Reyranella humidisoli: one gene and its partner. The protein of the gene in region 1 binds, or shares a complex with, the protein of each later gene. Links are inferred from orthologs where the notes say so. Each region holds a gene or a part of one and is shown in the gene's direction. Other genes may lie near its edges.

Region 1 (2,736 bases):
GGGCGCCACCGAGTCGAACAACCTCGCCATCCGCGGCGTGGCTGAGTTCTACAAGGACCGGAAGAACCACATCATCACGACGGTGACGGAGCACAAGTGCGTGCTCGATACCTGCCGCCATCTGGAACAGCAGGGCTTCGAGGTCACCTACCTGCCGGTCCGGCAGGACGGCCTGCTCGATCTCGACGTGCTGCGCGCGGCGATCACCGACAAGACGGTGCTGGTCTCTGTCATGGCCGTGAACAACGAGATCGGCGTCATCCAGCCGCTCGCCGAGATCGGCAAGATCTGCCGGGAGAAGAAGGTCTTCTTCCATACCGACGCGGCCCAGGCCGCGGGCAAGATCCCGCTCGATGTCGAGGCGCTGAACGTCGATCTGATGAGCATCTCGGGTCACAAGATCTATGGGCCCAAGGGCATCGGTGCGCTCTACGTCCGCCGCAAGCCGCGCGTGCGCCTCGTGCCGATGATCGTCGGCGGCGGGCAGGAGCGGGGCTTCCGATCCGGCACCCTGCCGACGCCGCTCTGCGTCGGTCTGGGCGAGGCAGCCGAAATCTGCATGAAGGAAATGGACGCCGAGGCCAAGCGGCTCAAGAAGCTGCAGGAGCGGATGCTGAACGGTCTGCGCGCCAAGCTGACGGACATCGTCGTCAATGGCGACCTCGAGCACCGCATCCCGGGCAACCTCAACATCAGCTTCGCTTATGTGGAAGGCGAATCTCTGATGATGGGGATCAAGAACCTGGCGGTTTCCTCCGGTTCGGCCTGCACGTCCGCCTCGCTCGAGCCCAGCTACGTGCTGCGTGCGCTCGGTGTCGAGGAGGAAATGGCCCATACCTCGCTGCGCATCGGCCTCGGTCGCTTCACGACCGAGCACGAGATCGATACCGCGGTCGACGAACTCGTGCGTCACGTCACCAAGCTGCGCGAAATGAGCCCTCTCTGGGAAATGGCCCAGGAAGGAATCGATCTCAAGTCCATCGAGTGGGCCGCCCACTAGGGGTGCCGCTTCAAGGTTCGAGGAGAGTGTCATGGCCTACAGCGAAAAGCTGATCGATCACTACGAGAATCCCCGCAACATCGGCTCGCTCGACAAGACGGCCGAGGATGTCGGTACCGGCCTGGTCGGCGCGCCGGCCTGTGGCGACGTGATGAAGCTGCAGATCAAGGTCGGCCCGGACGGGCTGATCGAGGACGCCAAGTTCAAGACCTTCGGCTGCGGTTCGGCGATCGCCTCCAGTTCGCTCGTGACCGAGTGGGTCAAGGGCAAGACGATCGACGAGGCGGAGACCATCAAGAATACCGACATCGCACGCCATCTGGCGCTGCCGCCGGTGAAGATCCACTGCTCCGTCCTTGCCGAGGATGCGATCAAGGCGGCCATCGCCGACTATCGCGCCAAGGCCACCAAGAAAGACGACAAGGCCGACGCGGCCGAGTAGCCAATCCGGAGCCCAACGCATGACCACGACCACCGAGACCCCGAAGCCGGCAGCGCCCGCCGCGCCGCGCCCGCGCCGTCCCCGTCCGCAGCTCATGATGGTGACGCCGCTTGCCGCGGAGCGCGTGAAGGGGCTGATCGAGGGACGCGGCAAGCCGACCGCGGGGATCCGCATCGGCGTGCGCACCAAGGGCTGCTCGGGCCTCAGCTACACGCTGGAGTTCGCCGACAAGCAGGAGCCGATGGACGAGGTCATCGAGGCCAGCGGTATCAAGCTGCTGGTCGACCCGAAGGCCTCGCTGTTCCTGATCGGCACCGAGATGGACTACGAGGAAGAGAAGCTGAAGTCAGGCTTCGTGTTCAGGAACCCGAACGAGAAGGGCCGCTGCGGCTGCGGCGAATCCTTCCACGTCTGAAGACCCGTCATGGATCATTTCGCGCGGCTGGGAGTGCCGGCGGCGCTAGACGTTGATGTCGCTGCGCTCGACCGGGCCTATTTCGCGCTCCAGCGGCAGTGGCATCCTGACCGCTTCGTCTCCAGGCCGCCTGAGGAGCGGGCGAAGGCCTCGTCCGAAGCCGCTTCCCTGAATGAAGCCTATCGCACGCTGAAGGATCCGCTTCGCCGCGCGTTCTACATGGCGGAGCGGGCGGGAGTGGAGATGCCGGGCGACGGCAAGACCATCGACGACCCGGAACTGCTGATGGAAGCCATGGAGGCGCGCGAGGCGCTGCACGAGGCAAGCGCCCCCGAGGCGGTCGACGCGCTGGCCGCGGAAGCCCGTCAGGGCGTGCAGAAAGCGCTGGCGGGGTTGGCCAGTTTGTTCTTGGCAAACGACAGGGCCGCCATCAGAAAGGCGCTCCTTCGCCTGCGCTACCTCGACAAGTTCGCCGAGGAGGCGCGGGCGCGTCGCATGAACATCGAACGGTCGGGCGCATGACCTTGCTGGAGATCCACGAGCCGGGCGAGACGCCGCTGCCGCATGCCGGCGAGGGCTCGCTGGCGGTCGGCATCGATCTCGGCACGACCAATTCCGTGGTCGCCATCGCCCGCGACGGCAAGCCGGCGGCGCTGCACGACGAGAGCGGCAAGGCGCTGGTGCCGTCGGTCGTGGCCTATCCCGAGGCGGGTGGCGTGCTGGTCGGCGAAGATGCCCGTGCCGTCATGGCTGCCGAGCCGCGCAATGTCGTGGCCTCCATCAAGCGCCTGATGGGCCGGGGTGCGGCCGATCTTCATGCGGTGGCCGGCGTGCTGCCCTACGAGGTCGAGCCAGGCACCGGCGAGACCGACATGGTGA
Region 2 (9,957 bases), 270 kb from region 1 along the record:
TCCGACATCGCCGCCCAGCCGCTCGGCTGAGCGGGAGGATGGACGCGCTTCCCGATACGCCGCCGGCACCGGCCCCCGGGCCGGGGCCCCGCGGCGGCAAGCTCGCCAGCAACATCGTGCACTTCGCGCGGACCTTGCGCACGGCGGGCCTGCGCGTCGGGCCGGGGCAGATCCTGCGCGCCATCGAGGCGGTCGAGGCTGCCGGCATCCGCAACCGCGACGACTTCTACTGGACGCTTCATTCGGTCTTCGTGAACCGCCGCGACCAGCGCGAGATCTTCGATCAGGCATTCCACGTCTACTGGCGCAATCCGCGCCTGCTCGAGAAGATGATGGACATGCTTCTACCGCAGATCGGCGTGCCGGCCGAGCAGGACAAGGGCAAGCAGCTCAGCCGCCGCCTGCAGGAAGCCCTGCAGCCTGGGCAGGGCGAAGCGCCGGAGCAGTCGGAGGAGCCGCCGGAAGTCGAGGTCGAGGCGACCTTCACCGTGTCGGACCGCGAGGTCCTGCAGACGCGCGACTTCGAGCAGATGTCGCAGGCCGAGATCGACGCCGCCCTGCGCGCCATCGCCCGCCTGCGCCTGCCGGTGCCGGAGCGCCGCACCCGCCGCTACCAGTCGGCCCGCCGGGGCCCGCGCATCGACTTCCGCGCCTCCCTGCGTCGGGCCATGCGGCCGGAAGGGCTGACGGAGCTGTCACGGCGCGAACCGCGCCGCCGGCCGCCGCCGCTGGTCATCCTGTGCGACATCTCCGGCTCGATGGCCCGCTATACGCGGATGTTCCTGCATTTCATGCACGCCATCACCAACGACCGCGACCGGGTTTATTGCTTCACGTTCGGCACGCGCCTGTCGAACGTGACGCGGGCGCTGCGCAACCGCGACGTCGACGTCGCCTTGCAGAAGGCCTCGGCGCAGGTCGAGGACTGGTCGGGCGGCACGCGCATCGGCCAGGCGCTGCACGAGTTCAACAACAGGTGGTCGCGCCGCGTGCTGGGGCAGGGGGCGGTCGTTCTCCTCATCACCGACGGGCTGGATCGCGAGGGCGCGTCCGGCCTGGATGAGGAAATGGAACGCTTGCATAAGTCCTGCTCACGCATGATCTGGCTCAACCCGCTCTTGCGGTACGGCGGTTACGAGCCCAAGTCTCAAGGCAACAAGGCGATGCTGCCGCATGTCGACGAGTTCAGGCCCGTCCATAATCTGGAGAGCCTGTCGGGTCTCATCGAGGCCCTGGGATCGCGCACCGTCGGCGCCGACCGGCGCCTGGCGGGATGGCAGACCGACCTTCGCAAGGAGTAGACCATGAGCGACGCGCTGGAAGTTCTCGATCAGGTCGGCAAGTGGAAGGCCGACGGCAAGGGTGTCGCCGTCGCCACCGTGATCGTCACCTGGGGATCCTCGCCACGACCCGTAGGCAGCCAACTCGGCGTCGACGACAAGGGAAACATGGTCGGCTCGGTCTCCGGCGGCTGCATCGAAGGCGCGGTCGTCAGGGAAGCGCTCGACGCCATCAAGGACGGCAAGCCGCGGCTGCTCGATTTCGGCGTCACCGACGAGCAGGCCTGGGATGTCGGCCTCGCCTGCGGCGGCAAGGTCCAGGTCTTCGTCGAAAAGGTGAACTGATGAAGACCGAGACTCTCGCCGCGCTGCAGGAAGCTCGCGCCAACCGGCGGGCGGTGACGCTCGCCACCCGCCTCAGCGATGCCGCCGAAGCACTTGTTTATCGCGACGGCGCCAAGGGCGAACTCGCGGGTGAGGGCGCGCTCGTCGCGGCCGCGCAGCGCGCCATGGATATCGGCAAGAGCGAGACGGTCGAGATCGCGGACGACAAGATATTCCTGAACGTCTACGTGCCTCCGCCACGGCTGATCATCGTGGGTGCGGTGCATATCGCGCAGTCGCTGGCACCGATGGCGGCCATGCTCGAGTTCGACGTCACGGTCGTCGATCCGCGCGGCGCCTGGGCCACGACCCAGCGTTTCCCCGGCGTGAAAGTGATCCAGGATTGGGCGGACGAGGCCTTCCAGGCGATGGGCCTCGACGGCTCGACCGCCGTCGTGACCTTGACGCACGATCCCAAGCTCGACGATCCGGCGCTCGAATCGGCGCTGAAGTCAGACGTCTTCTATATCGGCGCGCTGGGCAGCCGGCGGACCCACGCCAAGCGCAAGGAGCGTCTGGCCGAGGTCGGGATTACCGAGGAGATGTTCGCCCGCGTCCATGGGCCGGTTGGCCTCAACATCGGCGCCAAGTCGCCGGCCGAGATCGCCGTGTCGATCCTCGGCCAGATTATCGAGGTGCGGGCGCGGCGCCTCGAAGCGCTGTCGGCGCCGAAGGTCGCGGCAGCGTGAGATTCGGCGAGACACCGATCGACGAGGCGGCCGGCGCTATCCTGGCGCACAGCCGGCGCGCTGACGGCGTCAATTTCTCGAAGGGCCGCATCCTCTCGGATGAGGATATCGCGCGCCTGAAGCAAGCCGGTGTCTCGACCGTGGTCGCCGCGCGGCTGGGCTCCGACGACGTGCACGAGGACGAGGCGGCCGCGACGGTCGCCAAGGCGCTGGCGGGCGAGGGGATCGACGTCACCGCGCCCTTCACCGGCCGCTGCAATCATTTCGCCCGCGAGGCTGGACTGGCCGTGCTCGACCAGGAGCGCATCGACGCGCTGAACGAACTGGACGAGTCCGTGACGGTCGCGACCCTGCCGCCCTTCGCCCGGGTCGAACCGCGCCAGATGGTGGCGACGGTGAAGATCATTCCCTACGGCGCGCCGAAAGCCGCCGTGGCCCGCGCCGTCGATGTCGCGAAGGCCGCGAACCGGCCGATGATCTCGGTGGCGCCGTTCCACGCGATGCGCGCGGGTCTCGTACAGACGAAGCTCCCGGGCACGCGCGACAAGGTTCTCGACAAGGCCGTGGGCACGACGACCAAGCGCCTGACCTCACTCGGCAGCACGCTGAACGGCGAGCGCCGCGTCGCTCACGATGCAAAGGCTATCGCGGGCGCCCTGGCGGAACTGAAGGCTGAGGGCTGCGACCTCTTTCTGATCGCCGGCGCGTCGGCCATCGTCGATCGAAACGATGTCGTGCCGGCCGGCATCGAGGCGGCGGGCGGCAATGTCATCCACTTCGGCATGCCGGTCGATCCCGGCAATCTGCTCCTCACGGCGGAACTGGACGGCAAACCGGTGCTCGGCCTGCCGGGCTGCGCCAAGTCGCCGAAGTACAACGGCTTCGACATGGTGCTGGAGCGGCTTGCCGCGCGCCTGCCGGTCGGCCGCGCCGAGATCGTGCGCATGGGCTCGGGCGGCCTGCTGGCGGAAATTCCCAGCCGGCCGCAGCCGCGCGACGAGACGGACTCCGAGGATACCGGTCCGCAGCAGGCGCCGCGCGTGGCGGTGTTGGTGCTGGCGGCCGGCCGCTCGACGCGCATGGGCGGGCCGAACAAGCTGCTGGCCGAAGCCGAAGGTGCGCCGCTGGTCGTCCATGCGGTGAAGGCGGCGCTTGCTTCGCAGGCGGTCGAGGTCGTCGTGGTGCTGGGCCACATGGCCGACGATGTCCGCGCCGCCGTTGAGAGAGCGGTCCAGCCGCGCTCGCGGGTGCGCTTCGTCACCAATCCGGATTTTGCCCAGGGCCTCAGCACCTCCGTCCGCACCGGTATCGGCGCATTGCCTACGACGGTCGATGCGGCGGTGGTCCAGCTGGGCGACATGCCGGGCGTTGGCGCGCCCCTGCTCAATCGCCTGATAGCCGCCTTCAGCCCGGTCGAGGGCCGCGCGATCTGCGTGCCGACGGTGGGCGGCAAGCGCGGAAATCCCGTGCTCTGGGCGCGGCGCTTCTTTCCGGAGATGGCGAAGCTGTCGGGCGACAGCGGCGCCAAGCATCTGATCGGCGAGCATGCCGATCTCGTCTGCGAGGTCGAGATGACGGGCGAGGCCGCGATCACCGACATCGACACGCCCGAGGCACTGGCGGCCTGGCGGGCGCGGAGCACTGCATGAGTTTTTTCCGATGAGCTTCGACGTCGCCGCCGTTCGCGGCCAGTTCCCGATCCTGTCCGAAATCATCGACGGGCTACCGGTCCACTATCTCGACAACGGCGCCTCGGCGCAGACGCCGCTCGCGGTGATCGACGCCGTGCGCCACTACGAGACGACCGGCCGCGCAAACGTACTGCGCGGCGTGCATCGCCTCGCCGAACGCGCCACCGAGTCCTACGAGAATGCCCGCGCCCAGGTCGCGACATTCCTCGGTGTCCCGACCATGGAGATCATCTTTACCGGCGGCTGCACGGCGGCGATCAATCTCGTGGCCTATTCCTTCGGCTCGCTCCTGAAGCCCGGCGACCGCATCCTGCTGTCGGAGATCGAGCACCATTCCAACATCGTGCCGTGGCAGATGCTGCGATCGCGTTCGGGCATCGAACTCGACATGCTGCCGGTCACGACCGACGGCCGCATCGACCTCGAGGCCCTGCCGCGCCTGCTGACGCCGCGCACCAGGCTGGTGTCGCTGGCGCATGTTTCCAACGTGACCGGTGCCCTGCTCGACGTGCGCGCCGTCGTCGAGGCGGTGAAGTCGGTCGGCGCCCGGGTGATGCTCGACGGCGCCCAGCGCGCGCCGCACGGGCCCGTCGACCTTCCGTCGCTGGGCGTAGATTTCTACGCCTTCGCTGGGCACAAGGCCTATGGGCCGAACGGGATTGGCGTGCTGTGGGGACGGCTGGAGCTTCTCGACGCGATGCCGCCCTTCATGGGCGGCGGCTCGATGATCGGCCGCGTGACCCTAGCCGAGACGACGTGGGCGCCGTCGCCGCGCCGCTTCGAGGCGGGGACCCCGGCGATCGGCCCGGCCATCGGTCTGGGTGCGGCCTGCGCCTGGATGCAGGCGCTCGACTGGACGGGCGCGCACGACCACGAGATGGCGCTGGTGCAGCGGCTCATGGACGGGCTGCAGAAGATCGACGGTACGCAGATCTTCGGCCCGGCGAGCCTGCAGAACCGATATCCGGTCGTGTCGTTCATGCTTGACGGCGTGCATCCCCACGACGTGGCGCAGACGCTTGATTCGTTCGGCGTCGCGGTGCGCGCCGGGCATCATTGCGCTCAGCCGCTGATGGACCGGTTCGACCTCGACGGCACGACCCGCGTCTCGATGGCGCCGTACAACGACAACAGCGACATCGACGCGCTGCTGACGGGTGTCGCGCATGCGGCGAAGACGCTGCGATGAGCGACCAGCTCTACCAGGAGCGCATCGTCGCTCTCGCAAAGGCGAAGACCGGGGCCGGCAAACTCGCCGAGCCGACGAAGACGGCGCGGCGCGACAATCCCCTGTGCGGCGATCGCGTGATCATCGACGTGCGTCTCGATGGAGAGGGGCGCATCGCCGAGATCGGCCACCAGGTGCGCGGTTGCCTCCTGTGCCAGGCTTCGGCCTCGGCGCTGTCCGCGGTCGCCGTCGGCCGTGATGCCGCCGGCATTGCCGAACTGCGCCACGACGCCGAACGCGCGCTGGGCCGCGAGGCCGGTGAGACGCATGAGCCTTTCGACGCCTTCGCACCGGTCGCCGCCCACAAGTCACGGCAGGAATGCGTGCTGCTGCCGCTCGAGGCGCTGAAGGACGCGCTTTCGTAGCTCGGCGCAGCGCGTCGGATAACGCAACGCCTCAGATGCAGGGAATATTGTCATCCCGAGCGCAGCGAGGGATCCTTAGCAACAGCCAATCAAGAATTCCTCGCTGCGTTCGGGATGACACGATTATTTTTGTCCGCGCAGTGCGTCGGACCTAAAGGTACGTACACCTACTTTGGTCGCTCCACCGCCGTGCTTGTGTCACAGTCGATAGGCAAGGTGCGCACGCATCCTGGGAGAGACCATGCGCCTTTTGATGAACGTCGTGGCCCTGCTGGGCCTCCTTGCGTTCCCGACCTTCGCCTTTGCCCAGGACCTCGCGCTGAAGCGCGTCATGCTGTCGTCCGGCGGGCTGGGCTACTTCGAATATGAGGCGACCGTCGAGGGCGACGCTACGCTGAAGCTCACCGTGTCGCTGGGGCAGGTCGACGACGTTCTGAAAAGCCTCGTGGTCTATGACGACAAGGGTGGCGTCGGCGGGTTGAGCCTGCCCGGACGCGAGCCGCTGGCGCAGGCCTTCAAGGACCTGCCGTTCGACCAGGGGTCGCTGGGTTCGCCGGCCGAGCTGTTGCAGACCCTGAAGGGCGCGCAGGTCACCGTCGGCGGCAGCCGCGCGCTCACCGGCCGCATCGTCTCGGTCGAGGAGGACACGCTCCTGCTGCCCGAGAACAAGGGCACGATGAAGCGCACGCGGGTCACGCTCTACACCGACCGCGGCCTGCAGCAGTTCATCCTCGAGGAAGCCGAGAACCTGCAATTCGCCGATCCTGCGTTACGCGACAAGGTCGGCCAGGCGCTGGTCGCGATCCAGGGCAACCGCGCCAAGGACGCCCGCACCATCGACCTGTCGATGCGCGGGCAGGGCAAGCGCACGGTTCGCGTCGCCTACATCGTCGAGGCGCCGGTCTGGAAGGCCTCGTACCGGCTGACGCTCGGCGCGGATCCCGCGGCGGCGCGCTCGGCGCTGCAGGGCTGGGCCATCGTCGAGAACATGAGCGGCCAGGACTGGAAGGATGTCGAGCTGACGCTCGTGTCGGGCCGGCCGGTCGCATTCCATCAGGCGCTCTACAACGCCTATTACGTGACGCGCCCCGAGATCCCTGTCGAGATCGCCGGCCGCCTGATGCCGGGCGTTGATCGCGGTGGTGTCGTCGCCGACCAGAAGCGTGCCAATGCGCCGCTGCCCATGCCGGCACCCGCGCCGTACCGGGCGCAACAGGAAAGGTCCGTCTCGTCGCCTGCGATGGCGCCTCCGCCTCCGCCGCCTGCAGGCATGGCTGCAGCCGCGGAGCAGATCGAGGCCAGTGACGCCGCCACGCAGGTGATCTTCAAGTTCCCGCGCGCCGTCAGCGTCGAGAACGGCCGCACGCTCTCAATTCCGATTGTCGACAGGCAGGTGCCGGCACAGCGGCTCGCGCTCTATCAGGCCGACGCCGCAGCGCGCAATCCGCTGGCCGCGATCCGCCTGACCAACGACGGCGAATCGGGCCTGCCGCCGGGCATCATCACGCTCTACGAGCGCGACAAGGCCGGTTCCGTCTCCTATGTCGGCGACGCGCGGCTGTCGGGTTTCCCGGTCGGCGAGACGCGCCTGCTGGCCTATGCGCTGGACGAGAAGATCGTCATCGAACGCGACGTGGCGCAGGCCGAGCGGGTGGCGTCGGGCACCATCGCCAACGGGGCGCTCCGGCTTTCGCGCGTCATCCGCCAGAACACCGTCTACCGCGTGCGCGGCCCGGCCAAGGAGCCGCGCCAGCTCGTCGTGGTGCAGCGTCGCCTGCCGGGCTGGACGCTGACCAAGCCCGAGGCGAAGGACGTCGAGCTGAGCGAGGGCAATTACCGCATCCCGTTCCAGCTTCCGGGCGGCGACCAGACGCAGACCTTCGAGGTCGTGCAGGAGCAGACGCAGCAGCAGGAAATCCGGCTGGTCGAGAGCGCGGCCGAACAGATCCGCGTCTATGCCCAGGCCCGCGAGTTCGACGCCAAGACGCGCGAGGCGCTGACCCGCGTGCTGCAGCTCCAGCAGACCGTAGCGGAGGCCCAGCGCAAGGTGGCGCAGGTCGACGCCGAGCGGCAGGCGATCGTGCAGGAGCAGGCGCGCCTGCGCGAGAACCTGGCGCGGGTTCCGGCCAACAGCGACCTGCAGCGGCGCTACCTCGCCACGCTCGACAAGCAGGAGACCGACCTCGAGGCGCTCGCCAAGCGTCGTGCGGAGGCCGACAAGGCCGTCGAGGAAGCCCGCGCCGCGCTGCGCACGTATGTGAGCCAGCTCGGCTGATCTCGAGAAGGATCCCTCGCTGCGCTCGGGATGACACGAACATTGTCATCCCGAGCGCAGCGAGGGATCCTTTCGACTAACCCGCCCTTAGCGTCCTCACCGCGTCGTCGCGGCGGAACAGGTAGAGCAGGGCGCGCAGGGCCTGGCCGCGCTCAGTCTGCAGGTCCGGATCGCGGGCGATCACCAGTCGCGCATCGTCGCGCGCGGCCTCCAGAAGCTCGTTGTGGATCGCCAGGTCGGCCAGGCGCATGTCGGGCAAGCCGCTCTGGCGGGTGCCCAGAAGCTCGCCGGCGCCGCGCAGCTTGAGATCCTCCTCGGCGATGCGGAAGCCGTCCTCCGTCTCGCGCATGATCGCGAGGCGCGACTTGGCGGTCTCGCCGAGCGGCATGGCGTAGAGTAGCAGGCAGGTCGACTTGGCGCTGCCGCGCCCCACGCGACCGCGCAGCTGGTGGAGCTGGGCGAGGCCGAAGCGCTCGGCATGCTCGATCACCATCACCGTCGCAGCCGGCACATCGACACCGACCTCGATCACGGTCGTGGCGACCAGGATCGACAGGCGGCCGTCGGCAAAGGCCGCCATCGTGGCCTCGCGTTCCGCGCTCTTCAGCCGTCCGTGCAGGAGCCCGACCTTGCCGGGGAAGCGGTCGCCCAGGATGCGGAAGCGCTCCTGTACGTTCGCGAGGTCGATCTCCTCGGATTCCTCGATCAGCGGACAGACCCAGTAGACGCGCGCGCCGGCCGCGATCTGGCGGCCGATCCCCTGGGCGACCTCGCCGAGCCGCTCCAGCGGCATTGTGCGGGTGTCGATCGGCTGGCGGCCCTTGGGCTTCTCGGTGAGCTTGGAGACGTCGAGATCGCCGTAGGCCGCCAGCATGAGCGTGCGCGGAATCGGGGTCGCGGTCATGACGAGGAGATCGACGGCATGGCCCTTCGACGACAGCGCCATGCGCTGATGCACGCCAAACCGGTGTTGTTCGTCGACCACGGCCATTGCGAGGTCGGCGAATTCGACATCCTCCTGCACCAGCGCGTGCGTGCCGACGACGAGCTGGATCGTGCCGTCCGCCAGGCCCTGCAGCGTCTGCTTCTTCGCCCGCTGGCCGTCGCGGCCGGTCAGCAGCGCGATCCTCACGCCGGCGGCTTCCGCCAGCGGCGCGATGGTCGCGAAATGCTGGCGTGCCAGCAGCTCGGTCGGCGCCATCATCGCCGCCTGCGCGCCGGCCTCCACACAGATCAGCATGGCGAGCAAGGCGACCAGCGTCTTGCCGCTACCGACATCGCCCTGCAGCAGGCGCACCATGCGCTCCTCCTTACCGAGATCGTCGGCGATCTCGGCGATGGCCTGGGTCTGGCTGGAGGTCAGCTCGAAGCCCAGCGAGGCGAGGGCGGCCTGGCGCAGCCGGCCGTCGCCTTTGGTCGCATGGCCCGCGAGCGTGCGGTTGTGATGGCGCACCAGCGCGATGGCGAGCTGGCTGGCCAGCAGCTCGTCGAAGGCGAGGCGGGCGCGGGCCGGGTGGGCGGGCGACAGGTCACCCGGCTCCCCGGGCGCGTGGGCGCGGGCGACCGCCGTCTTCCAGTCGCTCCAGCCCTGCTTCCTGTGATAGGCGGGGTCCTGCCATTCCGGCAGCGCGGGCGTGCGCTCGACGGCGGCGGCAGTTGCCTTCTGCACCGGCCGCTGCGTCAGTCCAGCGGTGAGGCCGTAGAGCGGCTCGACGCGCAGGATCGACGGGCGTTCGTCGAGCGGCACGACATGGTCGGGGTGCGTCATCTGCACCTCGCCCTGGTAGATCTCGACCTTGCCGCTCACCACGCGGGTCTCGCCGGGCGGCAGCAGCTTCTTCAGATAGTCTTCGCGGCCATTGAAGTAGGTCAGGCAGAGGCGGCCGGTCTCGTCGCTGCACCAGACCTTGTAGGGCTGACGCGGACTGTGCGGGACGATGTGTTCCTCGACGACGACGGTGAGCGTTGCCACCTCGCCGCCACGCGCCTGGGCGACATCGGGCGCATTCCGGCGATCGATCACGCCAGCGGGCAGGTGCCAGAGC

What was found.
Region 2: the proteins of iscU (region 1) and KQ910_RS24860 are in contact, whole or in part, in a solved structure (PDB 5XT5), measured with the Bacillus subtilis proteins. The link is inferred for Reyranella humidisoli from one-to-one orthologs.

What each region holds. Positions count from the first base shown.
Region 1 is NZ_JAHOPB010000003.1:7,758-10,493, forward strand. It holds iscU (Fe-S cluster assembly scaffold IscU), read left to right. Parts: upstream 1-1,031; coding sequence 1,032-1,442; downstream 1,443-2,736. Other genes in the region: KQ910_RS23415 (IscS subfamily cysteine desulfurase), read left to right, coding at 1-1,000; KQ910_RS23425 (HesB/IscA family protein), read left to right, coding at 1,462-1,857; hscB (Fe-S protein assembly co-chaperone HscB), read left to right, coding at 1,867-2,379; hscA (Fe-S protein assembly chaperone HscA), read left to right, coding at 2,376-2,736. UniProt on the Bacillus subtilis protein: Part of the SUF-like system that mediates the biosynthesis of iron-sulfur (Fe-S) clusters. Acts as a sulfurtransferase and thus transfers sulfur from SufS to SufB.
Region 2 is NZ_JAHOPB010000003.1:270,984-280,940, forward strand. What follows is about bases 3,187-6,122. They hold KQ910_RS24860 (aminotransferase class V-fold PLP-dependent enzyme), read left to right. Parts: upstream 3,187-4,012; coding sequence 4,013-5,233; downstream 5,234-6,122. Other genes in these bases: KQ910_RS24855 (NTP transferase domain-containing protein), read left to right, coding at 3,187-4,002; KQ910_RS24865 (iron-sulfur cluster assembly scaffold protein), read left to right, coding at 5,230-5,637; KQ910_RS24870 (DUF4139 domain-containing protein), read left to right, coding at 5,879-6,122. Also shown: KQ910_RS24835 (AAA family ATPase), read left to right, coding at 1-30; KQ910_RS24840 (vWA domain-containing protein), read left to right, coding at 39-1,301; KQ910_RS24845 (XdhC family protein), read left to right, coding at 1,305-1,625; KQ910_RS24850 (XdhC family protein), read left to right, coding at 1,625-2,353; more of KQ910_RS24855, read left to right, coding at 2,350-3,186; more of KQ910_RS24870, read left to right, coding at 6,123-7,912; ATP-dependent DNA helicase RecG, read right to left, coding at 7,989-9,957. UniProt on the Bacillus subtilis protein: Type II cysteine desulfurase that acts as the initial step in the SUF-like Fe-S cluster assembly pathway.